Regions from separate parts of the Paenibacillus sp. JCM 18996 genome, predicted to be linked through region 1. Evidence: riboswitches for the same ligand, from Rfam matches in the RefSeq annotation. Region 1 holds a riboswitch; the other holds the start of a gene.

Evidence for each region. Region 1 has a riboswitch for cobalamin ahead of ACZ5N7_RS11270 (ribonucleoside-diphosphate reductase subunit alpha). Riboswitches for the same ligand answer to the same signal wherever they lie in the genome.
Region 2: it holds a riboswitch for cobalamin, as region 1 does, so the genes downstream of both, metE (5-methyltetrahydropteroyltriglutamate--homocysteine S-methyltransferase) here and ACZ5N7_RS11270 (ribonucleoside-diphosphate reductase subunit alpha) in region 1, are expected to answer to the same signal.

What each region holds. Positions count from the first base shown of each region.
Region 1 covers NZ_AP043884.1:2,282,564-2,298,931, forward strand. Annotated here, with positions in the region: gene ACZ5N7_RS11250 (aldo/keto reductase) at 1-416, shown strand, start outside; gene ACZ5N7_RS11255 (FMN-dependent NADH-azoreductase) at 551-1,186, opposite strand; gene ACZ5N7_RS11260 (winged helix-turn-helix transcriptional regulator) at 1,367-1,750, shown strand; gene ACZ5N7_RS11265 (DUF2203 domain-containing protein) at 1,812-2,225, opposite strand; cobalamin riboswitch at 2,446-2,661, shown strand; gene ACZ5N7_RS11270 (ribonucleoside-diphosphate reductase subunit alpha) at 2,825-5,050, shown strand; gene ACZ5N7_RS11275 (ribonucleotide-diphosphate reductase subunit beta) at 5,174-6,211, shown strand; partial or broken gene ACZ5N7_RS11280 (PhzF family phenazine biosynthesis protein) at 6,224-6,349, shown strand; gene ACZ5N7_RS11285 (ArsR/SmtB family transcription factor) at 6,733-6,936, opposite strand; gene ACZ5N7_RS11290 (hypothetical protein) at 7,093-7,251, opposite strand; gene ACZ5N7_RS11295 (CD3324 family protein) at 7,256-7,555, opposite strand; gene ACZ5N7_RS11300 (stalk domain-containing protein) at 8,189-9,574, shown strand; gene ACZ5N7_RS11305 (AI-2E family transporter) at 9,794-10,864, shown strand; gene ACZ5N7_RS11310 (aminopeptidase) at 10,938-12,170, shown strand; gene ACZ5N7_RS11315 (transposase) at 12,807-13,205, opposite strand; gene ACZ5N7_RS11320 (arylamine N-acetyltransferase family protein) at 13,366-14,154, opposite strand; gene ACZ5N7_RS11325 (NAD-dependent malic enzyme) at 14,375-15,799, opposite strand; gene ACZ5N7_RS11330 (glycoside hydrolase family 43 protein) at 16,132-16,368, opposite strand, start outside.
Region 2 covers NZ_AP043884.1:1,979,136-1,995,503, reverse strand. Annotated here, with positions in the region: gene ACZ5N7_RS09905 (IS3 family transposase) at 1-59, shown strand, start outside; gene ACZ5N7_RS09900 (winged helix-turn-helix transcriptional regulator) at 124-483, opposite strand; gene ACZ5N7_RS09895 (VOC family protein) at 990-1,397, shown strand; gene ACZ5N7_RS09890 (aldo/keto reductase) at 1,431-2,297, shown strand; gene ACZ5N7_RS09885 (hypothetical protein) at 2,413-2,658, opposite strand; gene ACZ5N7_RS09880 (tagaturonate epimerase family protein) at 2,751-4,253, shown strand; gene ACZ5N7_RS09875 (glucuronate isomerase) at 4,280-5,557, shown strand; gene ACZ5N7_RS09870 (polysaccharide deacetylase family protein) at 5,991-6,887, shown strand; cobalamin riboswitch at 6,943-7,129, shown strand; gene metE (5-methyltetrahydropteroyltriglutamate--homocysteine S-methyltransferase) at 7,371-9,659, shown strand; gene ACZ5N7_RS09860 (CidA/LrgA family protein) at 10,022-10,384, shown strand; gene ACZ5N7_RS09855 (LrgB family protein) at 10,365-11,066, shown strand; gene ACZ5N7_RS09850 (GGDEF domain-containing protein) at 11,253-12,344, shown strand; gene ACZ5N7_RS09845 (MBL fold metallo-hydrolase) at 12,430-13,293, shown strand; gene ACZ5N7_RS09840 (SGNH/GDSL hydrolase family protein) at 13,306-13,941, shown strand; gene mtnA (S-methyl-5-thioribose-1-phosphate isomerase) at 14,240-15,328, opposite strand; gene mtnK (S-methyl-5-thioribose kinase) at 15,347-16,368, opposite strand, start outside.

The sequences.
Region 1 (16,368 bases):
CCAAAGCGATTCAGGTCGTGTATAACCGTATGGACCGCCAGCCGGAAGCGGAAGTGTTCCCTTCGTGCATGGAGCAGGATCTGGGAGTCCTGGCAAGAGTCCCTCTGGCAAGCGGTTATTTAACCGGAAAATATAAGCCGGGCACCATATTTCCGGATAATGACGTCCGCAGCAACAGACAGCGGGAAGAAACCGAGCGGAGATTGCGGGAAGCCGAGGACATTCGCCGCACAGAGGTGCCCGAAGGCATGGATATGGCCAAATGGGCGCTTGCCTGGTGCTTGAAGCATCCCGCGGTGACCACAGTCATTCCGGGGTGCAAGGATCCGCAGCAGGTCAGAGCCAATGCCGCGGCGACTGAGCTTTTGAGCGACAACCATCCACAGGCTTGGAAAGACGCCCCATTAAGCGATTGATGCTTCGCAGTTATTCCGACTGCTTTAAGGGGACCACCCGGAGAACTCTCTCTACAACTGCAGATCACGTTCTGACACAAAAAAGTGCAGAGCCCGACAGGCCGGGGCTCCGCACTTTATTTCTTACGCTCCTATCAGAACGCCAGCGCTGCTTCTCTTGCTTTCATGATGGCACTTTCCTTTAACGAATCCACTTGGTCTCTCAGTACGGCAACGCCCTCAATGATAATGGAAGGCTGAGCTTCCAGGCCGTAGAACGCGAACACGGTTTGCAGGTAAGAATCGCCATGCTCTGCCGCTGCTGCGGGACCTTCGCTGTAAAAGCCCCCGCGCGCCTGGATATGGACGGCAGGTTTGCCCGCCAACAGGCCGACAGAGCCGTTCTCAGTGTATTTGAAGGTTTTGCCTACAACCGAGACGGCATCGATGTACGCTTTCATCATCGGAGGCAGGCCGAAATTCCAGAATGGAGTCACGAATATATATTTATCCGCCGCCACGAACTGATCGACGATTTCGTTCAAACGCCCGATTTTTTGCTGCTCCGCCGCAGTCAGCTCGCCAAACGGAGTTTGTGCCGTCAATTTGCCGAACCCGCTGAACACATCCTCGTCATAGAGCGGAAGATCCATATGGTACACATCCAACTCAACGATCTCGTCCGCAGGGTTCTGCTGCTTGTAAGTCTTCTTGAACTCCTCCGCCACGGTGAGGGAAAAAGACGCTCCTGCCGGTTTCGGGTTTGCAGTAATCATTAATACAGTTGCCACTCGTACACGCTCCTCTGAGATGTTCCTTTTTGAAACATAATAATCAAATTATATTAGGTTACTTTATGTAAGTTAATTTACAATATGCATTTAAAATTGTCAAGTAATTTTTTTGTGCATCGTGTATAATGAAGAAAAGAAGAAAACTATTCTGCATTTACCTTTATGGGGTGAAGTGTTATGACCAGCAATGAATATTGTCCAATCGTTAACGCCATGGAATTGCTCAGCAAGAGATGGGTTATTATCGTAATTCATAAATTGCTCCGGGGCCCGCTTCGTTTTTCCGAAATTGAGAATTCGCTGCAGATCAGCGGCAAAATTCTGTCCGAACGGCTCAAAGAGCTTGAAGCTCTAGGGTTCATTGACCGCAAAATGTATCCCGAAGTACCTGTTCGAGTGGAATATATGCTGACTGAGAAAGGCCTCGCTCTAGAGCCTGTCATTGAAGAAATCCGCAAATGGTCGTTGCAGTGGGAGGACCCGGCCGGACCAAAGCACGGAGAGTGCAGACAGAATGCTTTCACGGACCGGCCCGCTACTGACCGCGCTAGCAGCAAGTAAGCAGTCAAGCTCCTAGAAACGACATCGCCCCTCTCCATTTACGAGAGAAAGGGGCTCTCTTCTATTCCTTGTCGACGTGCTTCAGCGGCTTGCGGAATTGAAATCCCTCGTATCTTTCGTGATAATGCGAAATGCTTTCTTCCCCATGCTTCCAGCAAAGCAGTACCTCGCGTCCGTCCAGCATCGCCGGAAAATCCACCAAGCCATGCTCGATATCTTTTAACTCCGCGCCTTTCTCATAAATGTACTCGCTGTGCATTTTCACTTCAATCTGCAGAAACTCCAGCTCGCACTCCATTCGGAAATAGGGATCCTGCTCGGTCGGTCCCATTTGTTTATGAAAATCCTTTATATTATGCAGTTCATAGTACTTGGATTCAAACTCCTGCTTTAACTGCCGCAACGACTCCAATTCCTTGTTCAGTAAAGGCAGTAAGGAATTGGCTTCTTCCAAAGTGAACAGTTTTTTTGGCATGAATTTATTCCTCCCTTTTATTTTTTATAGTATCAGATGCCGGAGTGTATTCCCAACGCAGGGTGCTGCTGGTATCACTTGGTGTAGCCCTATGTATGAGTGTGTCCTTCATAGGAAAATCGATTTCTCTATTAACTTACCACAAGATACCGAATGTGAAAAACCTCAGGCAAAAAGATTGACAACCTCCTATATATTGATGTATCTTTGGATAAACCAACTACATATTGTGGGAAAAGGTACCTGCCATATTTTAGAGGATTGGTAGAATATGGTTGGTTTAATAGGGAAACCGGTTGAAAGCCGGTGCGGTCCCGCCACTGTAACAGAGAAGCCCGGGTAAGACATGCCACTGACCGCTATCGTTTGCGTCGGGAAGGCTTGCTTGGGCGCTGTACTCTGAAGCCAGGAGACCTGCCTTTTCTGACAGCACCGATTAAACCTACGGAGAATAGGCAGGTGTTCATCGCAAGCGTTATGCTCGCGTTGAACTTATTGGCGTTCCTTCCGGGGGACGCTTTTTTAGCGTTAAGGCAGGGTGAGTCGCGCTAAAGCCGGGGGCCGCTGGATTTTTCATTTTACATAAGGGAGTGTTGGCTGTGGAAATCGTAAAACGCAACGGGCAAGCGGAAGAACTGATTTTTTCCAAGATGAAGAAGGTGATTGATTTCGCCTGTGAAGGCTATCCGGACTGCGATCCGCTGGAGCTTGAAACCGCGCTTTTGCCTTTATTCCGCAACGGGATTACGACCAAGGAAATCCAACGGCTGCTGATTCAGGTCGCCGCGGAGAAGACGAGCATGGAAACGCCGGACTGGCAGTTTGTGGCCGCGAAGCTATATGTTTACGACCTGTACAAGGAAGCGGGGGTGAACAGGGGGTACGAGCATTTTGGCTATGGTGACTTTTATGAGCTGATCGTCCGACTCACGGGGACCAATCTTTACGGGACGTATATTCTGAAGCATTACACCGAAGAGCAAATCCGGGAGCTTGGAGATTACATCCGGCCGGAGCGGGATTGCCTGTTCAATTACATCGGTGTGAAGACGCTCGGCGACCGATACTTGATCAAGGGAGCGAACAAGGAGATTATGGAGCTTCCGCAGGAACTGTTCATGGGGGCGGCCATGCATTTGGCGATGATGGAACGGGAGCCGGTCCGCTGGGCCAAGCAGTTCTATGACGTAATGAGCCGGCTGGAAATGACCGTGGCGACACCTACGCTGTCCAACGCCCGCAAGCCGCACCACCAGCTGTCTTCGTGCTTTATCGATACCGTGCCGGACAATCTCTGGGGCATCTACCATGTAGACCAGAGCTTCGCGCAGGTGTCCAAGCATGGAGGCGGGATGGGCATTTACGTGGGCAAAGTGCGCAGCAGAGGCTCCAGCATCCGGGGCTACAAAAATGTCGCCGGCGGTGTCGTCCCGTGGATCAAAAACTACAACAACACGGCCCTGGCCGTAGATCAGCTTGGGGTTCGTTCAGGCGCTGCTGCCGTTTACCTCGATGTGTGGCACAAGGACATTATGGATTTCCTGAATCTGAAAACGAACAACGGCGACGACCGGATGAAAGCGCACGATATTTTCCCCGGCGTGTGCATACCGGATCTGTTTATGCGTAAAGTGCGCGAGCGCGGCGTTTGGCACCTGTTCGACCCGCATGAGGCGCGCAGCGTGAAAGGCTATTCCATCGAGGACAGCTGGGGGGACGAGTTCGAACGCCGGTACGAAGAATGCGTGGAAGACCCTTCCCTGTCAAAAGACGAAATTCCCGCCATCGACATCATGAAGAAGATTATGTCCTCGGCTTTTGAGACGGGTTCGCCGTTCCTGTTCTTCCGCGACACCGTCAACCGGGACAATCCGAACAAGCACGCGGGCATGATCTACTGCTCCAACCTGTGCACGGAAATTTGCCAGAACATGAGCCCCACCGAGTTGATCCAAAGCGTGCACGAGGACGGAATCATTACGACCAAGATAAAAAGCGGCGATTACGTCGTATGCAATCTCTCCTCGACAAATCTCGGGCGGACCTTGACCAAAGAGGATATAGCGCGGGTCGTACGCATTCAGATGCGGATGATGGACAATGTCATCGATCTCAATTATTACCCGATCCCGCAGGCGGAAATTACGAATAAAAAATACCGGGCTGTCGGCCTCGGAACGAGCGGCTATCATCAAATGCTGGCTACGCACAGGATCCTGTGGGAATCTGGGCAGCATCTGGAGCATGCGGATGAAACATACGAATGGATCGCCTACTGCGCGATTCAAGCTTCTATGGAAATAGCCGGGGAAAAAGGCGCATATCCCGAGTTCGAAGGCAGCGAATGGCAGACGGGGGCGTTCTTCGAGCGCAGAGGCTACGACAGTCCCGAGTGGCTGGAGCTGAAGGAACAGGTCGCAAGGCACGGCGTGCGCAACGCCTGGATGTTTGCCATCGCCCCTACTGCCTCTACTTCGCTGATTGCGGGTTCCACGGCGGGGATCGACCCCATCTTCAACAAATTCTTTGTGGAAGAAAAGAAAAATGCGGTCATTCCGCAGACGGCGCCGAATTTGAACGAAGACACCACGTGGTACTACAAGGAGGCGCACCGCATCGACCAGCAGTGGAGCATCCTTGCGGCCGGCAAGCGGCAGAAGCATATCGACCAGTCGCAGTCGTTCAACCTGTACATTACGCCGGAAATCACCGCCAAGGAATTTCTGGAGCTGTACATGTCGGCGTGGGAAAACGGCTTGAAGACCGTGTACTACTGCCGGAACAAAAGTCTTGAAGTCGAAGACTGCGTCAGCTGCTCGGCATAGCCACACTGAGGGCGGGCCGCCGGCGCTGCGCTCGGTTGCTCCCGCGACTTCACGTGTTAAAAATTACGCTCAGCTAATCGGATAACAGCCTGCTATTTTACACAAGGAAGGAATGATCAATACATGGAACTGCAGAAAAAGAAGCTTTTTAATGAGGACGGCGACCGGGATTGGGGCAAACGCCGGATGATCGGCGGGAATACGACGAATTTGATCGAGCTTAACAATGTGAAATACGAATGGGCCACCAAAATGTACCGCACGATGATGAACAACTTCTGGATTCCAGAGGAAATCCCGCTGGCGCAGGACGCCAAGGATTACAGGCTGCTGTCGGAGGAGGAACGCCAAAGCTATGATAAAATCATCTCGTTTCTCATCTTTCTGGACTCCCTGCAGACCGCGAACCTGCCGAATATCAACGAATTCATCACCGCTCCGGAAGTAAATTTGTGCTTGACGGTGCAGACGTTCCAAGAGGCGGTACACAGCCAAAGCTACTCCTACATTCTCGACAGTGTCTGCTCTGCGGAGATGCGCGACAGGATATACAACGAATGGCGCAACGACCGGCATCTGTTGAAGCGCAACCGTTTCATCACCGATCTGTACGAGCGGTTCATTGAGGATTCTTCCGTTTCCAACCTGATCCGCACGATCATGGCGAACTACATATTGGAAGGCGTGTATTTCTACAGCGGCTTCTCCTTCTTCTACGCCTTGGGCCGTCAGGGCAAAATGCTCGGCACCGTGTCAGAAATCAAGTATATCCAGCGGGACGAACTTACCCATCTGGCACTCTTCCAAAACATATTCCGGGAGATCCGCAAGGAGAACCCCGAGCTGTTCACCGATGATCTGATCGAGGATTTGCGGGGGATGATGAAAACCGCGGTCGAGCACGAAATCGAATGGGGGCAGTATATTACCCGCAACGCGATCAATGGGCTAAGCAATGAAATCATCGACCTGTACATCAAATATTTGTCCAATGAACGTCTGCGCAAGCTCGGGCTTGAAGTGCTCTATCCTGAGGTGGTGGAGCATCCGATGCGGTGGGTGGAAAGCTTCAGCAACATGAACGGGATCAAGACCGATTTTTTCGAGCAAAAGGTAACCAACTACAGCAAATCCTCCAACCTGGACTGGGACGACCTTTAATTCGCCGTGCGCTCGGAGACGACTTTTATTCTGTCGGATAAAAAGCGGGACGGCGGGTACGACGTCCGTATATTCACTCCGCAGAATGAGCTGCCATTTGCGAGCCATCCGACCCTCCTCGGCCAGCATCATATCCGGCTGAAAGTGGAGCAGGGGTACGAAATCAACCGGCCCTCGCTGCTTGAGCTGCAAGCCGAGGAATCGGCGGAGGGCATTGACGTCCGTGTCGGAGGGAAAGTCGTTCCCGTGTCAGAAGGCTTCCTGTTGTAGACGATCGGTGAAATAACATCGCATAATCAAAGGCGGCCGGTGTACTTCCACCCCGCACCTGGGCATGCGGGCATCAAGTTATTTACCATCATTCGGTGGTACTGCAGGATGCCCGTGATCCATTCTTATCTTTTGATAACCCCAGTGGTAATCTTCATATTAGGAGCATAGGTCAGGAATAAGTCTTTATTAAGAATTTCTGATAAAAACTTTTCTGATCCTGTTTCACCGTTACTAGTTTTGTATCTGTTTCACTGCTTCAACATACTGCTCATGCCATCTTTGCCATTCCACCTCTTGGAAAGTCCATAGAACGACCACTCTAGCCAATGATCAATTTCTGCTAGCGGCTCTGCATGCAGATGGTAAATGTGCTTCTGTGACTCCTTGCTAATCCTGACTAAGCCAGCTTCGCGCAATATTCGAAGATGCTTAGAAACGCCTGGCTGACTCAATGAAGAAAAGGAAAAGATCCTGCTAATCTTGCCCGGATGTGCTCTTTAGGATCCTTTTGCTGGAAAAAGCTCCAGTTAATGTTGCGGAAAATGTCTCCTGCATGGTCAACGTGCCGAATCATATGGACAAATTCCAGTTAAATCTGATATGTACATCTATGAAATCAGATTAGAGTCAGCTTTTCCTGTTACTTGATGAGTAACCGTATGTATTTCAAACTTTAATAAACGATTATAGCTATTCTGCCCGTTCAATGAACCAACAACAAAGTTTAACATAGCTTTTATCAAAGAAAAAACAGCGACGATGGTCACTGTTTTATCTCCCGATTTCCTGCGCCACTTTCTCGCTGGTTCTCGTCTTCACTATGATTTTGCGGATGCTGTCCTCGGACAGATGGAAATGCTGCATAAGCTCACGTACACTGGCCCCATTGCTGTATAATCGATAAATCTCTTTATTTCTTCGTTCGATCAAAACGCGCGTCCCGTTATTCTCGCCCCAGCCTGCGCGTTTCTGCTCTTTCTTGGGTACATAGATAATCTCTCCCTGGATGTAGTTCTGAAGCTGCTTCAGCAAATTCGGAGGGAGAATATCTTTCCCATTCTTATAACTCATGGATGAAAACCTCCTAAGGCTCGTTTGGGCATTCTCTAGTTCTAACGATTCCTTGGGCGCTTTCATCTTAGTACCTCGTAGCCACTTGTAAAAGCACTCTCAGTTCACGCACGGACCCGGCAGCCGCCATAAAGCAGCAAAAAAAACACGAATCCACATCGTGCCTGCGCGTTCTACTATGTATAAACAGGTTCCGGTGGGTTTTACAAATGCTATTCAGTTAAAGATTAAGCACCTCATTGAAGTTTTGTGCGGTAACAATTTGCATTGTAAAACACTCCTTTCACCCGGATTTATTTTCCATTACTTTTCCAGTATACTACACATTCACGAGGCAATTCAATGATTTATAGATCGGGGATCCGAAGACCCCCGACTTAGGCTGCCTTTAAGCAGCCACCACCTCAACGTATGAAATCATTTTACAGATCAGCTCCTTTCCTTGAACTGGGCCGGCCGGCTTGCTTATATTAACTCATATTGCGGGGTACCGCCTCAAGTGAAAGAATCGTTATAATCATTCTGTCCAAAAATTTTCTCACGTCCCCCACAAAAAGAAAGAAGGATACGAATCCTTTGTGTGGAATAGCATAATATGGAATAACAAAATAAAATAGTTTAGGAGCGTTGTTGTTGAATAAAAAAGTAATATCCTCTGTTGCGGCCCTGCTGATTTTCGCAGCCTCTTGTCCCCCCTTGCTCCCCGTGAACAAAGCTTCTGCAGCCCCCGCCCTGAAACCGATCACCGTGTTTCTCAACGGAGAAGAGCAGTATTTTGACCAGAAGCCTGTTATTGTGAACGGATCTACCATGGTTCCCTTTCGCGCTTTATTCGAAGCGCTAGGTGCCAAGGTGGACTGGAACGACTCAACGCGCACCGTCACCGGAACCAGGAACGGCAAGCAGGTGAAACTGCAGATCGGCTCCAAGCTGGCCATGGTAGGCGGCGGCAATGTCAGTCTGGAGCAGGAAGCCCAGCTGATTAATTCCAGCACGATGGTCCCACTGCGATTTGTGAGCGAATCCTTAGGCATGTATGTAGGCTGGAACAACGACAGCCGATCCGTATATATTTCGAAAGATGAGATTCTGGAAGGCAGAACGAAAGAAGAAATCAGGCAGAAGAGCATGGAGTTCGCCCCCACTAACACGGGAGGAACCTTTATCACCGAGCCTTCGGTTTCATCGGCCTCTCCGGGAGTGATCAATCCCGACTTTGTCAACGACGGTGTGAAGATGGCGAACTATATGCGTTACCTGGCCGGATTGCCCGCTGACCTTCAGCAGGACAGCTCGCTGAACGAACAAGCCCAATACGGCGCGGTGTTATTATCCGCTTTTGGCAGGCTGTCGCACACTCCTTCGAAGCCAGCCGGAATGAACGACGCTTTCTATAAAATCGGCTACAAGTCCACATCCAGCAGCAACATCGCCTTTGGCGGAGCAAAAGCGGAGGACACCGTCAAGATGTATATGAAGGATGAAGACCAGTCCAATATCGACCGCGTCGGCCACCGCCGCTGGATTCTGAATCCGCAGTTGAAGAACGTTGGATTCGGCTTCTCCGCGGGAACATACAGCAATTATCCGAGCTATTATTCCGCTATGCAGGTTTTTGACAAGAGCCGTGCCGAGACGGTTGATTTCGATTATATCGCTTGGCCGAATAAAGGATTCTTCCCTTTGCAGCATTTTGCCTCGGAGGATCCTTGGTCGATCTCGCTTAACCCGAAGAAATACAAGAAGCCGGTGGCCTCCAATGTTCAGGTGCAGATCACACGGGATTCCGACAAAAGGGTCTGGTCCCTAAGCTCGCAGGACAGCACCGTCAGCCAGAACGGCAACTACTTTAACGTCAATAACGACGGGTACGGCGTGCCGTACTGCATCATCTTTCGTCCGCAGAATCTGCCCGCTCTCAAGGATAATGACTCTTATACAGTAACATTAACCGGAATTTACGATATTGAAACCAATCCGGTAAAAATAAATTATTCCGTCCGCTTTTTTAATTTGTAAGAAAACCTCTATCGAAGCCATTCAAGGATGAGCGACCGCGAATTAGAGGTTAAAAACCGTACTGGCGGCGCTCCTTTGATGGGGTGCCGTTTTTTTGTTGCCGCGCTCCGGACCGCATTAATGTTAAATGTATGTTTGTAAGGTGTTTCATCCACAATACAAAAAGGTTAGTAACAATCCATACATATATATTATTGAGCCCTAGGGAGTTGATCGCTTATGCCCCAAGGCAAATACTACAGAATAAGCTACGGCATTATTTTGTTCCTGCTGATGGTTTATTTGACCACCAAGATCAGTTTTCTGCTGCAACCCTTCGTCATGATGATCAAAGTACTGCTCGTTCCTCTCATGCTGTCAGGGTTCTTTTTTTATCTGCTGAGGCCGCTTGTCAACTACCTTGCCGGGAAAAATCTGAAGAGGTCGTACGCGATCCTGCTGATTTATTTTGTGGTGGGCGGTATCTGGACTGTGTTTTCTATCGTGTTCGGACCCATGCTGCAGACGCAAGTCCAGGCTTTTATTAAAAATATTCCGCAAATGATAGAAGGCTTTAACACACAGCTGGAAATCGTGCAGACGAACCGGTTTGTTTCCGCTTATATCGCCAAGAACGGGCTTGACGTCCCCTCCAAAATGTCCGATTACTTGAACAAGGGCATCAACGCGGCTACGGATTATGTCTCGCGCCTCTTTTCTGTGGTGACCGGGATTGTCATTATCGTTACTACGGTTCCGATTATCGTCTACTACATGCTCACGGACTCCAATAAATTCGCCGCTTCGATCCTCAAGTGGTTCCCTGGGAAATACAAGCAGGTGGCGAAGGAGATGCTGGATGAGATCGATGATGCGTTAAGCGCCTATATTATCAGCAGGATCGCGATTTGTTTTTTGCTTGGGGTTATGGTTTACGTCGGCTTCATGCTGATCCACCTCCCGTATTCCCTGCTCCTCGCCGTGGTGCTCATGATCTTGAACCTGATCCCGTTTATCGGTCCGATTATCGGCGCTATCCCCAGCCTTATCGTGGCCTTTACCCAGTCTCCCTCGATGGTGATGTGGGTGCTTATCGTCATTCTCGCCGCCCAGCAAATTGACGGAAATTTCCTGTCCCCGCACATTTACGGAAAGCGAATGGATATCCATCCGTTGACGATCATTCTGCTGCTGCTGGCTGCCGGCGATGTGGCCGGTATTATGGGCATCATTCTTGTAATCCCGGTCTATATGGTTTTAAAAATCATTATTCTGCACGTGAACCGGTTGTTTATTTTTCGGTATGATTGATAACAATAAATCCCTGGTCTTATATTGTTAAAAAGCGGTAAAATAAGGTTATCAACCATTTCAGGAGGAACCTATGAATAATTTTAATGAAAAAATGGATAAATACGCGGCTCTGGCCATTGAAGTCGGCGTAAATGTCCAGCCTGGACAGACTTTAGTCGTGACGGCCCCGCTTCTGGCGGCAGATTTTGTGCGAAAGACCGTTAAGAAAGCGTATGAAGCCGGCGCAAAGACTGTACTTGTGGATTGGTTTGACGACGAGGTCACGCGCATCAAATTTGAACTGGCTCCGAGCGAAGCTTTTAAGGAATACCCGATGTGGCGGGCAAAAGGCTGGGAGGAGATGGCGGCCAATAATGCGGCGTTTTTATGGATTATCGCGGACAATCCGGACCTTCTGAAAGGAATTGAGCCGCAGCGCATAGCCGACGCAAGCAAAGCTTCGAGCACCGCGATGCAGCAGTTTCGAAGCTATACCATGTCAGACAAAGTCAGCTGGTCGATTGTAGCGGTGCCCTCGAAAGAATGGGCGGATAAAGTGTTCCCTGAAGTGGAAGAAAAGCTGCGCGTCGGCGCGCTTTGGGATGCGATTTTCCGCGCGATCCGTGCAGATTTGGAGAATCCGGTCGAGGCCTGGAAGGAGCACACGAATACTCTGGACAGCAAGGCCGACCGCCTCAATGAAAGAAGGTACAAGCTTCTGCACTACCGCGCCCCGGGCACGGACTTGAAGGTTGAGCTGCCCAAGGGCCACATCTGGGTGAGCGGAGGAAGCGTCAATGCGCAGGGAGCGCCGTTTGTAGCGAATATGCCGACGGAAGAAGTGTTCACCACTCCGCTGAAAACAGGCGTCAACGGTACCGTGGCCAGCACTAAACCGCTGAGTTACCGCGGAAATCTGATAGAGAACTTCTCTTTCACCTTTAAAGACGGACGCATCGTTGACTTTCAAGCCGAGAAGGGATACGAAAACCTGAAAAGCCTTGTGGAAACGGATGAAGGCTCGCATTATTTAGGCGAAGCTGCCCTCGTGCCGCACAAATCGCCCATCTCGGACACCAATCTTATTTTTTTCAATACGCTGTTCGATGAGAATGCCTCCAACCACCTTGCCATCGGTAACTCCTACGCGTTCTGCCTGGAAGGCGGTAAAACGATGAGCCGGGAGGAGCTGTCCGAGCATGGACTGAACGAAAGTCTGACGCATGTCGATTTTATGATCGGATCCGCGGAAATGGACATCGATGGAATCCGCGAAGACGGCCAAAGCGAGCCTGTATTCCGCAAAGGGAACTGGGCATTTTAAACGGGACGCCTCGCGTGTACGCTGCTTGCGTTGCTGGGAGGTGCAACAGCTTCTTGGCGTCGCTGCTTGCGTTGCAGGAACTACAACACCTCCACAGCGTCGTTGCTTGCGTTGCAGGAACTACAACACCTCCACAGCGTCGCTGTTTGCGTTGCAGAAACAGCAACACCTCCACGGCGTCGCTGTTTGCGTTGCAGAAACTGCAACACCTCCACGGCGTCGCTGCTTGCGTTGCAGAAACTGCAACACCTCCACGGCGTCGCTGCTTGCGTTGCGGGAAGGTGTTTATTTGTCCGTTGACGCACAGCAGTTTGATACTGTAGTTTGTTAGTTTTTGCTTCCCTGCTGCTGCCCCCGCCCTCGCTATATGGTCTATTGATTGCTATAAGGGATTTTTACGGCGCTATTTTGTTTCCTTCTGTGCCATTTCACCTGTTAACGCCGTTTGGAGTTCTTATTCGCTCAGTGATCTCCTACCAGGGAGTCCAAACACCCGAATAGATACTTGGAAATCCGCTATTGCTCCCAAGTGTTAAGTGCAAGAGGAAATAGCACCCTGTAAATCCGTTATTACTCTGATAGGTTTTTCAAATTTAGAATCGTTTTGGACCTCTGTCAAGATAGTGGACAAAAAAGCTAAGCTGTCTTCTTCTTAAAGCATGCAGCAAAATGAACTGGTGATAAATAGCCGATCGCACTGTGGATTCGTTTGCGGTTGTAGAAAAATTCAATATACCGATAGATGGCATTGTAAGCCTGTTGCTTGGTCTTAAATTTCGTGCAGTAGATGAGCTCTTTCTTCAAGATGCTGTGCCATGATTCAATGCATGCGTTGTCGTAACAGTTCCCTTTACGGCTCATACTGGCCTTCATGCAGTAAACTTCTAACTTATCCCGGTAATCTTTGGACGCATACTGTGAGCCGCGGTCGGAGTGATGGATCAGCCCCTTACCCGGCTTCTTCCCATCGTAGGCGGCTTCTAGGTCGTCTTGAACTAGAGGTGTGGCCATCCGATCATGCAGATAATTCCTCATTGTATCGCTGGCGCTGCTCTCCCATCATGGACACCTCTTTCGTTGTTAAGTATATTATCCTGGGTCACTTAACGTTGTGTCCACTTTTTATTCTAGCTGCATTTTGCACTTACCTTACCCGGAACAATGTACAAAAGTACGTTTCTATGGAGACAGCTGTTTAATTGATTATTATACCGAAATAACTGTTTAGCGCCTCCTGGTACTCCTCTTCCGTCTGCGGGACAAAGGTTTGTACACCATCGGGGGTGAAAATGCGAAATTCCCTACCTGCCAAAGAGCAGCGCCCGTCTTGAGTGCGGATGGCGGCCATGGCAGCTTTGGCAAAAATGGAGTCCGGCGAGTTCTCACACCAATAGGTGGCCATAATAAAGTCCTTTGGCAGCTGCGGCTCTTCGGTAAAGGAGTAAAGCCGGCTCCACTCCCCATGCCTCAGCTCACACAGCATCCAGCCGAAGTCAGGGTCGCGCTCCAAACGATAACACTCGTCTCCCTGCTGATGCTCCAGCCCCTCGACCATTCGGATCGGCCTGCGCGGGACTATGCCGCCTACACCAACATCCGCCAAGTAATAAGCGTCCCCGGCCTTGACCTTTAAGACCTGATGGCGCCTTTTGGGCGGAGGATTGGGCTCGTCACGCCAAAAGCGGGCCATCAAATCCGTCACGGGATAGCCAAGCTCCCGCAGCAGCCAGCCAAACAGGGCGTTCAGTTCGAAGCAGTAGCCTCCTCGGCGGCGGACAACGATTTTTTCGTGGAGGTGCGGAATCTCAAGCGAAAGCGGATCCCTGCGAAGAATATCCAGGTTCTCATAGGGCACGATGTGAAGATGTCGTTCCTGCAGCCGGGCAAGCGCTTCGGCACTGCCGTCCAGCGGGCCTTCATAACCTATACGCTCCAGATAAGCGCATACCTCGGGTTTTAGATCTTTATGCGAATCCTTCATCATACCCACTCCTTTACAATAAAGTAAATGTATTCGTGAAGCGCTTTCCAATTCCCTTTTTTTGTTAGAGACAGAACGTGATTTGAAACAATCGGCGTTAAATGTAATATGAGGCAAGCATGAGGTATGACGTTCCGCTAATCTTTCCTTAAATAGAAAAAGCACAACAGGATAACCTTTCTCCCGTTGTGCTTTTTCTATTGGTCAAGTCTCTTGCAGTATACTACTTCTCCTCGGGCACTTCGCGGCGTCTTGCGACTCCATCGGCATGGGCGGCTTTCATGACCGCTCGTCTTACCTTCTCGCTCACCGTCTGGTTGAATACGCTCGGAATAATGTACTGCTCGTTCAGCTCATCGTCGGTTACAACAGACGCGATGGCTTTTGCCGCCGCAAGCTTCATCGATTCCGTCACGCGGGACGCCCGGCAGTCGAGAACCCCGCGGAACAAGCCAGGGAAGCACAGCACGTTGTTGATCTGGTTCGGATAATCGGACCGGCCTGTTGCCATTACGCGGACATAGCCTTCCGCATCCTCCGGCGAGATCTCCGGATTGGGATTAGCCATCGCGAATACTATGGCGTCCTCGGCCATTTTCTTGACCGCGTCCACCTTGAGTACTCCCGGTCCCGATACGCCGATAAAAATGTCGGCGCCCTCGATCACATCGGACAGCATGCCCTCTTCCTTGTTCGGGTTCGTATTGTTGGCATACCACTGCCAAGCTTCGTGCGGATAATCATGTCCGCCGACCAGCGCCCCCTCACGGTCAACCCCGATTATATTCTTTACTCCGGCAGCTAGCAGAATTTTGGTGCAGGCGATGCCCGCCGCTCCAATACCGCAAAGAACGACCTTGCAGTTCTCCAGTTTTTTGCCGACGAGCTTGGTCGCATTCAGCAACCCGGCGAGCAGGACAACCGCCGTGCCGTGCTGGTCGTCGTGGAACACCGGGATGTCCAGCTCCTCCACCAGCCTCCGCTCGATTTCAAAGCAGCGCGGAGAGGAAATGTCCTCCAGATTAATCCCTCCAAAAGTCGGGGCAATCGCTTTGATGGTACGGATAATTTCTTCCGTATCCTGTGTGTCGAGACAGACGGGAAACGCATCGACGCCCGCCAGCTGCTTGAACAGCATGGCCTTTCCTTCCATCACCGGCATCGCCCCAAGCGGCCCGATATTTCCCAGGCCCAGCACCGCGCTTCCGTCCGAGATGACGGCTACCGTGTTTCTTTTGATGGTCAAAGTATGGGCGCGGGAAGGCTTCTCATGGATCGCCATACATACCCTGGCTACGCCAGGAGTGTACACACGGGAAAGATCATCCCGGTTTTTGATCGGCATCTTCGGTGTGACTTCAATCTTGCCGCCTAAGTGCAGCAGGAATGTCTGGTCCGATACCTGCAGGACATTGACTCCGGAAAGCTTGTTCAAAGCGGTGACAATCAAATCCCCCTGTGTCGTATCGGCTACGTTCACAGTCACGTCCTGTACAGTCGTCTTCTTGCCCGGTCTGGTCATATCGACGGCCACGATATCTCCGCCCGATTCTCCAATGGCTGTCGCAATCTGGCCAAAGGACCCCAGTTCCTTATCCAGCTCCAAACGGATTACTACGCTCGTTCCTGCGCCTGCCGGCATTGCCATACGAATATACCTCCTAGAATGCTTACTTTGCTTCATGTTATCGCTTTCAACATCTGCTGTGAAGGATTTGTCCATATTGTTATTTTTGTTCATTTTGATCAATTAATCAATAGACGCCATGATAGAATAATTTTAGTGCACCTGTTAAAAGGACTTATCACCAGGCGCTCATGCTTTTCAGGCTAACTCTCTCCATATAACGATTTGGCGAAGCGACTTTGATCTTTCTACATTTTCCGGCTGTAAAAAAGCAAAGGCCCGCTGCCTTCTCACAGACAGCGGGCCCTTTGCCCGAACTTCTTTACGCGATTCGACGCAACGATCGTACATACTTACTTGAGCGCGAGCCCATTCTCCGTCTCCTCAACCTTCAGGAACAGAGGGCGCTCCTCTCCATGCGGCGTATCGGGATAATGCGTGCAGATCATGAGCTGTCCGTGTAAATCGCGAAACAAGCTCGAATGCCCCGCGTTGCGGTCCATAAACAGCTTCTCGTCGTGCGTCCAGGGTCCCTTGATCCTGCCGTCCGCGGAACGGGCGATCGCAACCGTGTAGCCGCCAAGTCCCTC
Region 2 (16,368 bases), 300 kb from region 1:
GTTTCCAGAAAAAATTAAACAACCTGAGTCCTTATGAATACAAGACTCAGGCTGCTTAAAAGTTCTTTTTAATAGCTGTCTACTTGACAGGGGTCACATCACTTTGGGGTGGGAGAGCTGTTATCAGGTCCATTTGGCGGACCAAAGCTTCATCTCTTTAAGAATCTGGTGCAGGTCCTCGCCTTTGGGCGTCAACGAATATTCGACCGTCACGGGTACGGTAGGAAAAGCGGTCCGTTCCAGTACTCCCTGCTCCTCCAAATGGCGCAGCGTGTCCGTAAGGGATTTCGGATTGATTCCTTTGATGCTCCGGTTGAGCTCGCCGAATCGTTTGGTGCCGCAGAATAGCTCTCTAAGCACAAGAAAGGACCATTTGCCGCCGATTACATTTAAAGTTTTTTCTACAGAGCATTCAATTGTTGCAGGCTGCTTGGGCATATAATTGTCAGGGACAACAGCTTGTTCGCTTCTTGCAGTAGACATGGGCTTGTATGCTCCTCTCCATTGTTTGATTCTTCCACTTCCGGCATTAATGCGCTTTCAAAGAGTAAGCTGCTATGTAACAAATAACTTGATGTAAACCTTTGCACTACTTTCATAGTAAACCATTACTGTCGGGAATAGCAACTAAACTAGAGAAGGAAGGAGTAGAAAAATAAGTGACCGTGGGAGTTCGTGCCGAATCGGCGCAAAAACTGTGGAAGCATCAATGGCGGCAACACAACGAAAAGCGCCCTGCTGCGGCAAGTTTTAACCGCCAGACAGGGCACAGCTGCTTTGCAAGATAAAGCCCATAACTCTGGAGTGGAAGTGGCTGTTAATTACTGAAAATGTTGTTCCCTAGTAACGTAAACTTAAGTAATCCCTTATTTTAAAGAATGGAGAATAGTGGAAAATGAATCCGATTACATGTAAACTGGAAGGGTAAGCCTTCATTAGATCATGTGATGCCATACTATTTCCCATTAAAACTAAGGAGGTTCTTCGATGTGATTAAAGGGATCGGACATATCGCTTTAAACGTGGAGGATATAGAGTCGTCGCTGCATTTTTACTGTGATATTCTCGGTTTTTCCAAAGCTTTCGAGCTTCGTGACGACAAGGACGAGCCCTGGATCGTCTACATCAAAGTGGCCGAGCGGCAGTTTATCGAGCTGTTCTACGGCGGAAAGAACAAGCCTTTGCCGGTTGAACGGCAGATCGGGTATAACCATTTGTGTCTGGAAGTGGACAGCATTCAGGAGATTGCAGAGCATATGAAGGAGCACAGCGTTACTTTGGATGTCGAGCCGAAGCAGGGGAAAGACAAGAATTACCAATGCTGGGTGAAAGATCCCGATGGAAACCGGATTGAATTTATGGAGTTGAATCCGGAATCGCCGCAGATGAATTGCTGACAGGAAGTACTTAATCAAAAGGAGGCAAATACGATGTTGAAAAGGGAACTTGGGAGACTGAATTACCAAAGCTCTGTTGTCATGTTCGGGGCAGCCAGCTTGGGGGATGTGACACAGGAGGAGGCAGACGCATCCATTGCGTATGCGCTGGAGCATGGGGTTAATCATTTCGATACCGCAGCAAGCTATGGCGACGCCGAGTTAAGAATGGGTCCTTGGATGCCGAAGATCCGGAACGATATTTTTCTCGCCACCAAAACCGGGGAGCGCACCAAGGAGAAGGCCAAGGAGGAAATTTACCGTTCTCTTGAGCGTCTGCAGACGGATCGTCTTGACCTGATCCAGCTGCATGCTGTCGGTACGTTGGACGAGCTGGATAAATGCACCGGCAAGGATGGAGCGCTGCAGGCGGCAATAGAGGCAAAAGAAGAAGGGATCGCCAAAGCGATCGGCATTACTGGGCACGGCCATCTTGCTCCCGCCACCCACCTGGAGGCACTGGACCGGTTTCCTTTCGACACCGTGCTGCTGCCGTTGAACTATCATATGTATTCGCTGCCCGAATACCGTGAAGCCTTTGACCGGCTGGTGGAGGAAGCGGGCAGGCAGAACACGGCTGTGAGAGTGATCAAGGCAATTGCCAAGGGGCCATGGGCTGAGAATCAGCAAAGGACGTATGCGACCTGGTACGAGCCTTTTGACCACCAGCAGGTGATCGACGCCTGCGTCCATTTCGTCCTGTCGTTCCCGGGAATAGCCGGCTTCGCCAGCGCAGGGGACGTCCGGCTGTTCCCCAAAATCGTCGACGCAGTCGAGCGGCTCGGCTCGATGGACGAGGAACAGTCGGAGCGGATATTAAGCGGCATCAGCGGATACAGCTCGCCTTTTGTAAACGCGTAACAAGACGCAAGCCCTCGGGATTTCTCCGGGGGCTGTCGTTTTTTGTTGTTTGATAGTAAATTATGATTTTTGGCGGCTATGGATAAAGTATTTATTGTGCGTAAGTGTGGGTCCGTCATGCACCACCGCGACGCACTCCGGGAGAACCGCGTGTTGGGATAAATTTATTGGAAAGGATGATTTCATTTCCGATTTTCCAGCCGACAGCGGGCGATAAAGCTTGCGGTATGTTTGGGGAGCATGGTTTGTCAGCTTTTTGAAGCGCGCCCGAAACGAAATGAGAGATGTTGTCAAAGCCTACCGGCCCCTGGAAAACAGCGGTTTTCTTTTGCATAATAGAAATCGCTTTCATGTTCAGCAAGAATTGCATACTCAAACACGATCTTAGCAAAAATCGCGGTGAAAGCCGTCCTGTTTTGCATTACGATAAAGAAAACCGAGGAGGATGAATGCATGAGTGCTGTTGCGAGTGTGGCCCAAGCGTTGAGGCAGGGCGAAGACGTATTTTCCGCTGGCGAAGAGGTAAAAGTGTACCCGCGGTCAATCACCGAATCCGGCTCCACCAAGCTGGTGATGATCAAAATAAACCAAACGAAGTATGTTCTCGCCGTGGGTGAAGGCCCGTTGTATAACGAGCTGCAGGGAACCGAGGAAGAGGGGGGCAAGAAGTGCCCGCTTACCCACGAAAACCGCCTGATCCTGAACAAATATCTGGATTACACGGTGCCGCGCGCCTTTGGAACCCAGGTGGCCACCTTCGGATTGGGCGACCGTCTGGGGATCGCGTCTCCCGGCCATATCCAGACGATTCGCGGACGCGCCGTCTATCCGATCCTGGCACAGCAAAGCATCCGCGAGCTGAACCTGACCGGACGCGACTATAAGCAGGTCGTGGACGCCGCGTGCTTCGCCGTGTTCCAGGAGGGCTTCAAGGACGGCTTCGGCGCAGACGGCGACCATCTGAAAGTGGAGCAGGACATCGAGATGGCGCTGGAGCTGGGCTTTACGATGCTGACGCTCGACTGCTCCGAGAAGATCGACAACTCGGTGGAAGGTGCCTCCGCAGCCGAGCAGGAAGAGAAATACGCCAAGCTGCCGGAGGAGCTGCGCAATCATTATGAGTCCCGGTATCTGAATCAAACTTTCCAGGTTGCGGACACCGTTATCAGCTTCAGCCGGGAAACGCTAATCAAGAACGTGCTCATTTATTCCGCAGCGATCGATTATATGGAGCATATCCATAACAACTACATCAAGAACGCATCCCGTGAAGTCGATTTCGAAATCTCCATTGACGAGACGGCCACTGCGACGGCGCCGGAGTCCCATTTCTTCGTGGCCCAAGAGCTGTATGACCGTGGCCTGGCGATCTTTAGCATGGCTCCCCGCTTCTGCGGAGAGTTCCAGAAAGGGATCGACTACATAGGCGACATTGCCCAATTCGAGAAAGAATTGATCGTGCACGCGCAGATTGCCGACCATTTCGGCTACAAGCTAAGCATCCACTCCGGAAGCGATAAATTCAGCGTGTTCCCAATCATCGCCAAGTACACTAAAGGACGCTTCCATGTAAAAACGGCCGGAACCAACTGGCTGGAAGCCGTGCGCACCGCAGCGAAGGTCAACCCATCCCTGTACCGCAGAATGCACCAATACGCGCTTGAACATTTTGAAGAAGCGGCAGCTTACTACCACGTCACTACCGATTTAAGCAAAATTGCACCTTTGGACGAAGTTAGCGACGCCGGGCTTCCCGAATATATGAACGAAGACAATGCCCGCCAGCTGATCCATATTACCTACGGCATTCTGCTGCAGGCAAAGGACGGGCAGGGCCGGCCGCTGTTCAAGGAGGAGTTCTTCCGCACGCTGAGCGAGCAGGAGGACGCTTACGCTCAGTCGCTGGCAGCCCATATCGGCAGGCATCTCGAGCTGCTGGGCAAACAGGCCAACTAAACAGGAATAGGGGAGGAGAAAAATCGATGGCGATTCAAACGAAAGAGCAGCTTAAAGCGGTTGTGGACCAAACGATCCGAAATACGCCGATTTCCGATATCCATACGCACTTGTTTACCGAAGCCTTCGGCGACATTCTGCTGTGGGGCATCGATGAGCTTCTTACTTACCATTATCTCGTTGCCGAGATGTTCCGCTTTCGTCCGGAGCTGCCTTATACCGAGTTCTGGGCGATGAGCAAAACGGAGCAGGCCGACCTCATCTGGCAGACGCTGTTTATCGAGCATACTCCTTACAGCGAGGCCTGCCGAGGAGTGCTAACCGTCCTGAGACGGCTCGGGCTCGATGTGGAAAGCCGCGACCTGCAGGCGTACCGCGATTATTTCAAGAAGATGACGACAGGCGAGTACATCGACCTTATTTTCTCTCTGAGCAACGTGGCCAACGTATGCATGACGAACGACCCGTTCGTGGACGCGGAGCATGAACAATGGGAACGCATGGGCTCTGCAGATTCCCGCTTCAATACAGCGCTGCGTATCGACCCCTTGCTGAACCAGTGGGAAACAGCATGGACGAAGCTGAAAAATTGGGGATATGAAGTGGAACAGGAGCTGACGGAAAAAACGTTTGGCGGCATCCGCAGCTTCCTGAAATATTGGATCGCCAAGATGAACCCGCTTTATATGGCGGTGTCCCTGCCTCCGACATTCGCTTATCCGGCAAAATCGAGCCGCGGCCGCATCATCGATGAGTGTATCCTGCCTGTCGCGCGTGAAGCGGGCATCCCGTTTGCGATGATGATCGGCGTGAAAAAGAGTGTCAACCCCTCCTTGGGCGATGCCGGGGACAGCGTGGGCAAATCCGACATTTCTGCGGTCGAGAACATCTGCGCCCTGAATCCGGACAACAAGTTCCTGTGTACGGTTCTGTCGCGCGACGACCAGCATGAACTGACGGTAGCGGCGCGAAAGTTCCGCAACCTGCATGTTTTCGGCTGCTGGTGGTTCCTGAACAACCCGAGCATTGTCGAAGAAATGACCAGGCTTCGCTTGGAGCTTCTGGGCGCGAGTGTAACCCCGCAGCACTCGGACAGCCGTGTGCTCGACCAGCTGCTCTACAAGTGGGACCACTCCCGCGCGATCATCGGCAAGGTGTTGTACGACAAGTACAGCGACGTAATGGACACCGGCTGGAAGATTACGGAAGCCGAGATCCAGCGAGATGTTGCCGACTTGTTCGGCGGCTCGTTCTGGAGGTTCCTCGGCAAGCCCAATCCGGTCAGGGTGCAGGTGAATGTGTAAGTTTCCCGTGTGAAAAGGGAACAAACAACAAGCTGATCTCTAAGTGGATATATTCACTTAGAGATCAGCTTCTTTTGCGGCGGGATGGATTGCTTCATCGTCGCAACCAGTCCAATGCTCGCGACAGGCCAGTCAATCAAGCGCAGCCAAGCTAATCTCCTATCTCATAAGCGGCTCTAAGCCGAATCGGATAGAAGGGCAGCAATGGGCCGCCATTAGGGGCAACTCGCGCATTAGCAATTGTATATTACAATAATTACCAATTCTGAATTGTTTATTTTTTTAAGCGTTGCTTGAAGTATCATTACATTGGTTAAAAACTTTGTACAGCAGAAAATTAATCCAACTGCCGCTGCCATATTCGTGCTATGATAGGAACGGATTGATAGTTTTGCGAAAAAAAGTATTCTTTATATGTGGGTGGGACTAATTAATGAAACCGAATTTTAAGCGTTTGATGGTGCTGTCGCTTTCTTTCTCTTTTGCATTGACCGGATGCCAATCTGCTAACAAGCCCTCTTCCCCTGCAAAAGATTCCCTTTCGGCCGATATCAGCCATGCTGGTCCCGCAAAGCAGGCTGAACAGCCGCAGTCCGCGGATATGACGCCTTCGGCGAACATGAAGCCAATTGAACAACCGACTCCAGTCGCAGCTGAACAGCCGTCCGCGGAGGTCGTTCCGAAAGACTTTGAAAGCGGCAAGGCCAAGGAGGAGCCCAATGTTCCGGCCGCCGGGGCCAAGAGCAGGCAGTCGGGCCTGCAGCCTATTTACGGGGTGGATAATGGTACGGTCGCGATTACGATAGACGACGGGCCGACGAAATATACGAACGAACTCTTGAAGGTATTGAAAGACAACGACACGAAGGTCACCTTCTTTTTGCTGGGACAAAATGCCGCGGCTTACCCTGACTCCGTTATCAAAGCGGTCTACGACGGGCATGAGATCGGCTATCATTCCAATTCGCATCCCAAGATGACGCAGCTCACGTTGAAGCAGCAGGAGAGCGAGTTCGAGCTCGGGCTTTCCAAGCTTAAAAAGCTGGACAGCAAGCCGATTCAATTATTTCGGCCGCCTTATGGCGCTTACAACAACGACACGAAAGCGGTCATCGAGGAACATAACATGAACATGGTGCTGTGGAATGAGGATCCGAGAGACTGGGCCACCACAGATCCCGCAAAAGTAGCCGACAACGTCCTGTCGCAGGTGCACTCGGGCAGCATCATCGTTATGCACGATCGTCCGTCTACTATAGCCGCGCTTCCTACTATCATCAATGGAATTAAGAAAAAAGGACTGAGGCTGGTTACTATCGGATCCAAATAATCGTTGCACATCTGGCCAAAACGCTTTATGATAGGAACAGTTTAACTGAAACAGTTGAATATTTGTGGAAACAGGTGCTCCGGTACATCCGGAGCTTAATAGGGAAGTTCGGTGCAATCCGACGCGGTCCCGCCACTGTACAGAGGAGCTTGCGGCAAGAAGCCACTGATCGGAACGATCGGGAAGGCGGCAGCAGGCGATGATTCTTTAGCCAGGAGACCTGCCTGTTTTGACGACACTGCTTTTACCTACGGGAGATAGGGAGGTGTTAGACGGCTGCCGCCGATCATACGGTGAACTTGTGGCGTCTTGACCTTTGTTTTCTTTGGGTGAAGACGCCTTTTTTGCGTGCTTTTTTTGTATCCGTGCTATTTTTCGTCGGGGCTCCCCGCACAATAGTCGGCATAGGCTTCGAAGGTTCAGTCACTTTGCGAGGAATATTTTGGACTGATTACAATTCAATAACTGGAGGGTGTAGGCATTATGGGAATAACAGCAGGTAATTTGGGCTATCCGAGAATCGGAGCGAACCGGGAGTGGAAGAAGGCTCTGGAGGCTTTCTGGGCAGGGCGTCTGGAGGAGCAGGCGTTCACGGAGGAGATGAAGCAAATCCGCCTGGGCCATCTGAGGCTGCAGCGGGAAAAAGGGATCGACTGGATTCCCGTGGGAGATTTTTCTTTTTACGACAGCATGCTGGATATGGCCTCGATGTTCGGGGTGGTGCCGAAGCGGTTCGGATATGAAGGCGGGAAGGTGCCGCTGCAGACGTACTTTGCCATGGCCAGAGGAAACGAAACTGCGGCCGCCTGTGAAATGACCAAGTGGTTCAATATGAATTACCACTACATTGTACCGGAGCTGAAAGAAGTTAAGCCTCAGCTCAGCGAAAACCGTCCTCTTGCCGCTTACCGGGAAGCCAAACAGGAGCTCGGAATTGAGGGCAAGCCGGTGATGATAGGGCTGTACACGTTTATCAAGCTTTCGAAGGGATACGAATCCGGCAGGATAGGGGAGATTATTGAGGATTTCCTGCCCTTGTACATACAGGTGCTGCAGGAGCTCAGCCGGGAAGGCGCGGCTTGGGTGCAGATCGACGAACCGGTTCTTGTCACTTCGCTGCAACGGGAAGAACTCAAGTGGATCCAGGCCATTTATTCGAAAATAGGACAAGCGGTTCCCGGTCTGAATATTATGCTGCAGACTTATTTTGACGATGTGGAGTTCTACGAGGAGCTGTTGGCTCTGCCTGTTAAGGGAATCGGGCTGGACTTTGTCCACGGCAGCGGACGCAATCTCCAATCACTGCAAACCTCCGGATTTCCGCAGGACAAAGTGTTGGGTGCGGGAGTGGTCGACGGCAGGAACATTTGGCGTTCGGATGTCGCAGCGAAGCTGCTTCTTATGGAGCAAATCTCCGAAGCCGTTGCGCCGGAGCGGCTTGTTCTGCAGCCTTCCTGCTCTCTGCTCCATGTGCCTGTCACCACGAAGTCGGAAGCGGAGCTGCCTGCGGATTTGACCGCCGCCATGGCGTTTGCCGACGAAAAGCTGGAGGAAGTCGTGCAGCTGTCCCGAGCCGCACAGGATGCTGCACTTGCAGACCGCCTTGCAACCGAAAGCGCACAAGTGCTGGGCCGGTTGAACGCCAATCCATCAAGGCACAGGGCTACCGTGCGGGAAGAAACGGCTCGGTTCGCACTGCTGCACAGCGCACGGAGCAGCAGCTTCGCGGTACGGCAGGACGCCCAGCGCCGGAAATGGAATTTGCCGTTTCTGCCGACGACAACGATTGGGAGCTTTCCGCAGACGAAGGAGGTACGTGCCGCCCGCCAAAAGTGGAGAAAAGGCGAATGGACGGACGCCGGATACACTGCTTTCCTGCATGAGCAAATACAGATCTGGATCGAGCAGCAGGAACAGATCGGACTGGACGTGCTCGTCCACGGCGAATTTGAACGCACGGATATGGTGGAATATTTCGGCGAAAAGCTGGGCGGTTTTGCTTTTACAACCAATGGCTGGGTGCAGTCCTACGGTTCCCGCTGTGTGAAGCCTCCGGTAATATACGGTGACGTGGAGTTCCTGGAGCCGATGACGGTGGCGGAGAGCATGTTTGCCCAGTCGCTGACCCTGAAACCGGTGAAGGGCATGCTGACCGGTCCCGTTACGATCCTGAACTGGTCTTTTGTGCGGGACGATCTTCCCAGAAGCCAAACCGCCAATCAGATTGCACTTGCGTTACGCAAAGAAGTGGAAGCGCTCGAGGCCGCAGGTGTTGGCATGATCCAGGTAGACGAGCCGGCTCTGCGAGAAGGACTGCCGCTGAAAAAGAGCGAATGGCAGCACTATCTGGATTGGGCGGTCAACGCCTTCCGTCTGGCGGTTGCCACAGTCAAGGATGAAACCCAAATTCATACTCATATGTGCTATTGTGAATTCCACGACATCATTGACTCGATCCGAGCGCTTGACGCGGATGTGATTTCCATCGAGACCTCGCGCAGCCACGGCGAGTTGATCCACAGCTTCGAGGAGCATACGTACAACCAGGGAATCGGCCTCGGAGTATATGACATTCACAGTCCGCGGGTTCCTTCGGTGGAAGAAATGGAGGCCATGATCGACAGGGCGCTTCAGGTGCTGGATCCGTCCCTCTTTTGGATCAATCCCGACTGCGGATTGAAAACCCGGGGGATGGCGGAAACCGCCGCCGCCCTGCGGAACATGGTGGAAGCCACAAGGCGGGCAAGGCAGAAACGTGCGGCCGTGAAATAGCCGCCAGTAAGAAACAAGAAAACGGAAATTTCAACAACTTTTACCGCACTACAAACGACCGTCAGGATATTTCCTGGCGGTTTTTGTAATCTTTTTTATTTTACAATTATCACCTATTATCCTATTCCATGTTATATAATAGATTTGCTAGGATTAATCCGTCCCAAAGGCATCATTACTATATTATTGCGCAGATGAATACAATGGCTGGATCATTTATAAAGGCGTTTCCTTGTTTCAAAGTGTGCATATAATCCGGCTGGACACGCTTTACGGAAAGCGTTCTGATGGCTATGTGCCATGCGAAAGAGATGGGAGCGGACCATTAACTACATCATTTGAATCAGGCAGGAGTGGACATCATGACCGGATTGGCTATTCTGACACTGTTTTATTTTTCGGGCATCGTGCTGCGGACGGTTTTGGGCATTCCTCTGCCGGCCAATGTTATCGGGCTGTTGCTGCTGACGCTGGGGCTGTTTACCAAGACTTTCAAACTGGAATGGGTGGAAGACGCAGCACAATTTTTGCTCAAGCATTTGATGCTTTTTTTCGCGCCTTTTATCGTAGGGACCATCGTCTTTTTTCCGCTGTTCCGAGCGCAGTGGGAGCTGCTTGTCGTTTGCCTGGTAGGAGGAACCCTTCTGCTTCTGCTCATTACGGGAAGTGCAGCCAAAGCACTCGAAAAAAAGGAGGATGGCCGCAATGAACCCGATTCCCTCTGAGTTGGTTCAATCCCCGGCTTTCGGGGTGGCTGTGACATTAACCGCATATGCGGCTGCGCTCGCGCTGCGCCGGAAGTGGAAGTGGATTCATCCGCTGTTTGTCACCTCGGGGGCAGTCATGCTTTTGCTGCTGGCCGCCCGGATTCCTTACCAGGAATATCAGATCGGCGGGCAGATGCTGAGCTTCTTTCTGGGACCCGCCACCGTCGCCCTGGCCGTACCGCTGTATAAGAACGCAGCGAGAATCAAGGAGCATTTTCTTCCTATTATGGCTGCTCTTGTAGCCGGCAGCGTCTCTTCGCTGGCAACGACAGCGCTGTTCGTATGGCTGCTGCACGGGTCCAGGGAGCTGCTGCTGACTCTGCTGCCCAGGTCAGTGACCTCACCGGTGGCTATAGAGATTGTGCGCAATCTGGGAGGAGTGCCCGAGCTGGGCGCCGTAGTGACCGTGCTGGCGGGGCTGCTGGGCAGCATGGTAGGGCCGGAAGTGCTGAAGCTGGCCGGCATCCGGTCGGATATCGCCATCGGCACCGCTGTTGGAACGATATGCCATGGCATCGGCACGGGGCGCGTGCTGCAGGACTCGGAGCTGCAGGGCAGCGTCAGCGGCTTCTGCATGGCGATGAACGCCATTGTGACGTCCGTACTCGTGATCCCTCTCTACAGCTGGCTTGCTCAATGAAGAAATTTCAAAACAAATGTTTAGATGGCGTAAATTTTGGGTAAAGACAATTGATTGAACATAAGCAAGATAGATAGCAAGATAATAGTAAAAGGAATAATTTGTAAAAATACATAAAAACCTCGGGTTCCTTACCAGCTTGTTATCGCAATATGCAATGGCGACAGGTTTTAGGGAGATGAATACATGGAGCATGATTCCATTGACAGCGTAAAGCTGTTGAATGCAAGGATTTTAAAAGCATACTGGTTTGTTATCGGGACGGTTTTTTCGATCGAGATGGTTTATCTGTTGGCTTCCCCGCCGCAATCCGGCAGCCACTGGATCGCGTGGGAGGCCTCTGCCTCATTGTATCTTCTGTTGATGCTGCTCGCAGAGTGGATTAACCGCCGTGCCAGGCGTCCGCGGCCCATGTTTTTTGTCCTTACGGGAGCGGCGCTGACCAATATAACGATTCTGGCGCATGCAGGAGTGCACGGCATCATTTCGCTGTACGGCATTCCGATGCTGGGTTCCGTCTTTTATTTGAACAAAAAATTTTTGCTGGCCAGCTGCGTGCTGAATGTTCTTTCATTTGCGGTTATTTATTTACTACACCCTGTTATGCAAGCCCATATGACTGCCAACGATTTCTGGTGCGTGCTCGTCATTCTAGTGGGCGGCGCTTATATGGCCAAGATGATAGTGGACAGGGGAAAGGAAGTTTTCGACTCGCTGCAAGAAACGCTGGTGACCAAGCAGGAATTGATGGTACGCAACATCCTGATGGACAAGCTGTCAAAGATGGACACCCTGACCGAATTGTATAACCATATGACATTCCATGAATATCTGGATAACCTGATTGAACAGAATGCGCAATACAAGTTTCCGATTCTGCTGGCCGTCCTGGATATCGATAATTTCAAAAGGGTCAATGACGAGTACGGACACCGTGCCGGAGACTCCGTCTTGGTTCGTGTGGCGGCGGTCATCCGCGATAAGCTGAGGCCCAACGATTTTGCCGCAAGGTACGGCGGTGAGGAATTTGCAATCATATTTGCGGACTGCAGCTTTGAAGAAGCCTACACGGTTGTGGAGCGAATCCGGCGGGAAGTGAGCGCGATTGTCCATGAAGAACTGGGGTATCAAGCGGTGACCTTGTCCGCGGGGCTTCAACAATACGAGGCCAACACAGGGAAGGAAAAGCTCTTCAAAGGAGCTGATTCTTCGCTTTACGCAGCCAAAAGAAGCGGCAAAAACAGGACCATATGCGGCAAGTCCGCCGAGGCTGTTTAAAAACGCAGGCCTTTGTGCGGCGTGTGCAGAACTATTGAGCAACAGGTACCGGCAGATGTCCACAATTAGACAGGGGGGCTGAAGTTTGTACAAGGATTACAAAAAAGGGGTCACCGGGCAATCGCTCATCGAGCAGATGAACGGCACCGAAGTGAATAACAAAGAGTTGGGCCTTTGGCATTTAGGGCAGTTGGGCTTTGCCGTAAAGGGCGGCAGCAGCATGTTCTACTTCGATCCTTATTTGACCGATGCTTTAAACGGGAGCGGCAGCGCTCCGAGAGCTTTCGAATCGCCTATTCTTCCGGAGCATGTTTCCAATGCTGATTACGTAATCATTACTCATGACCATGGCGATCATCTCGATCCCGCTACGCTCCAGGCGATCTCCCGGATTTCGCCCCAGTCCAAATATATTGTACCGCCTCATTGCCGGCAAACGTTGATCGATCTCGGCATTGAGGATAACCGGATCATTTCGGCCAAAGCGGGAGAGGTCATTTTTGCAGAAGGAGCCCGTATTTTTCCTGTGGCTGCGGCCCATGAAACGTTCGAATACGACGGGGAAGGAAACCACAAGTTTCTTGGATATATTCTTGAAGCGAACGGAGTCACTCTCTATCATGCCGGTGATACCATCGTCTACGACGAGCTGCCGGAAAGCCTGAAGGCATTCGACGTCGAAGTGGCCTGTGTGCCGATCAACGGGAGAGATTGGAAGCGCCGCGCGGCCAATCTGGCAGGGAATATGAATTACCGGGAAGCGGCCGACTTAGGGGCTGCGATCGGCGCGGATCTGTTGATTCCTTTGCACTATGACCTGTTCCGGAGCAACTCCGAGAACCCTGCTTACTTTGTGGACTATTTATATCATGAATATCCGGGACAGCGGTTCAAAATGTTTGCGCCCGGCGAAAGAATGCTCTATTTATCCGAACGGAATAATGCCTAAGGAGGAACGGAATTGGACGTAAGAATAAAATCCAACGATGTCGTGGTTTTCCAGGGAGACAGCATTACAGACGCGGGACGGAGCATCGGAGACAGCGCGGATTTAGGAAAAGGCTATGCGCTGATGGCGGCCGCTTTATTGGGATCCAAATATCCGGAGAGACAAGTCACGTTCAAGAACCGCGGGATCAGCGGCAACCGGGTAAAAGATTTGCAGGGCCGTTGGCGGTTGGACTGCCTGGACCTGAAGCCTGATTGGGTTTCTATCTACATAGGCATTAATGATACCTGGAGACGGTATGACAGCAATGACCCTACTTCGGCGGAAGCCTTTGAGGAAGGATATCGGGATCTGTTGAACCGCACCAGAGAAGCAGTGGGCAGCCAAATTATCCTGCTCGAGCCGTTCGTGCTGCCGGTTAAGGAAGGACAAGAGCAATGGCGTGAAGATTTGGATCCCAAAATTCAGGCGGTGCGCCGGCTGGCGAAGGAATTCAAAACGCTGCTGGTACCGTTGGACGGCCTGTTTGCCCAGGCTTCCACTCTGGTTCCAGGCGAATATTGGGCCGCAGACGGAGTTAATCCCACCCCGGCAGGACATATGCTGATCGCAAAAGCATGGCTTCAAACCGTAGGGCTCGAGGTATAAGCTTGAAAGTATAAATCCGAGGGCAGCGTGCTCTATGCAGTGGCGGGTACAACTCTGAATGGTGCATTCGCGTTAATGGATTTTTACCCATCCAGGCCAGCGTTTTGGCCATAAATATCGGAAGCGCAGTGCGTTAATTCTGGGCAATAACCGGGAAATACCGCATTAGCGGAATAAAATTCCTTTATTTCTGCTGCAAAGTTCTAAAGGACGCCGTTAGGCGTTTTACTTCCATTGATATTGCCTTTGGACAGCAATTACGGATATCTCTTCCGTCTGAAGCGCTATTTCCCCGTAATCAGTCCTCAAACAATTTTCTGAGATTCTCGGAATAAGGCGCGCGTACGATACCCTTTTCCGTAATAATCGCAGTCACGTACTCATGGGGAGTCACGTCAAAGGCCGGGTTGAACACTTTAATCCCCTGAGGTGCGGTCCTCTTGCCGAACCCTTCGGTGATTTCCGCTTCATGCCGCTCTTCGATCGGGATCTCCGCACCGCTGGGCGTGTTTAGATCGATGGTAGACATCGGGCACGCGACATAGAACGGGATGCCGTGCGCCTTGGCCAGGACGGCTACGCTGTAAGTGCCGATCTTGTTGGCCACATCGCCGTTTGCGGCGACCCGGTCGGTTCCCACGATGACCGCTTGAATCCAGCCTTTGGCCATCACCGAACCGGCCATATTGTCGCAAATCAGCGTTACATCCACGCCGGCCTGCTGCAGCTCGAAAGCGGTGAGCCGCGCGCCTTGCAGAACGGGCCGGGTTTCATCTGCAAATACTTTAATGTCCCAGCCTTTTTCTTTGGCAAGGTAAAAAGGCGCCAGCGCCGTACCGTATCTCGCGGTAGCCAGCCCGCCGGCATTGCAGTGGGTCAGCACACCCATATCGTCCTCGAACAGGGTAAGTGCATACTCGCCGATCATCCGGCACGTTTCCTCGTCCTCGGCTTGAATTTGTCTCGCTTCTTCCAAAAGCGCATTTTTCAAAGCGTCCAGCGCGGGTTTTTCTTCGCCCGAGACGAGCTGGGCCGCGCGGTTTTTCATCCGGTCCAGCGACCAGAACAGGTTAACGGCTGTCGGTCTCGATGTAGCCAAATATTCCGCTTGCCTCACGACATTTTCCTGAAACAGCCGGTAATCCTCCGTTTGCGACCCGGTGGATGACAGGCTTCTGACCCCCAGATAAATTCCGAAAGCAGCAGCGATGCCGATCGCGGGAGCCCCTCTGACCTTCAGCCGGGAGATGGCCTCCCACACCTCCTCCGCTGTAGTAAGATCCAGATAAACGATATCTTCAGGAAGCAGCCGCTGATCCAGCAGTTCAAGATGATCCCGGTTCCAGCGCAGCGACTGCAACCAATTTTGAGTTTCCTGTAGGCCCATGTAGAGACACCTCCAACATTATTGAGTGTATAGTTTGGCAATATCGATCAATTCTTCAATGGACGCCGATTTTCTGTGGTGCTTAATCGCCGCTTTCCCGATCGATAGAGCGAGTCGCTGCGCCTTTTCTCTAGCCGCGTCATCCTCAATCCCGTCGATGTCCGCCACATGGGCCAATCCGACGATTCTGCGGACCATTTTGGCGCCGGTAAAACCGATTGTCTCCTGAAGAAGCCCGCTTATAAAATGCTCCTGGAACTGAGGCGTCGAGAACATCCGATCCGCCCCGTGCTGCTGCCACAAGGAACGGAATTCCTGCTCAAAGTTCGACCACACTTCCTTCACCGTTTGAAGCAGATACTGCCTATAGGAGCCGCGGCTCTCCGCGTCGGCGCTCCAGCCTTCCTGTCCGGCATAATTCAACAGCAGATTAGCGATTACCGCGCCGATATCAAAGCCCATCGGGCCGTAATAAGCGAACTCCGGGTCGATCACTTTGGTGGATTCCTTGGTTATAAAAATGCTTCCCGTGTGCAGGTCCCCATGCAGCAGCGATTGGGCCTTCGTCAAAAAAGCGTGGCGCAGCAGGGCAACTTCGAAATGCAGCGCGGTGTCGCCGCGCAAAGCTTCGGCCTCATCCTTTATCGCAGCCTCGAAATTATTGGTCTCCGCGTTAGTATAAGGATGGTCGAAGATCAGATCCTCCGTGATTTTGCACAGATCGGGATTGACGAAAGTCTTCAAACGCATTTTTTTCTCCTGCTGGTTGCTGCCAAAGTCTGAAGTGTAAAACAGTGTGCGCGCCAGGAAAGTTGCGATATGCTCGGAGAATAACGGATACTTGTTGCGTTCGATCAACCCTTTTCGCATGATGACATGGTCGCTTAAATCCTCCATTGCCGTCATGGCCAGATCCGGCTCGTACGCGTAGACCTTGGGCGCGAGGCCCGGGCAGATGTCGCCGTGGAGCAATAAAGCTTCGTTCTCGATCCTCGCCCTGTCCAGCGACAGCGGCCAGGATTCGCCGACCACCTTGGCGT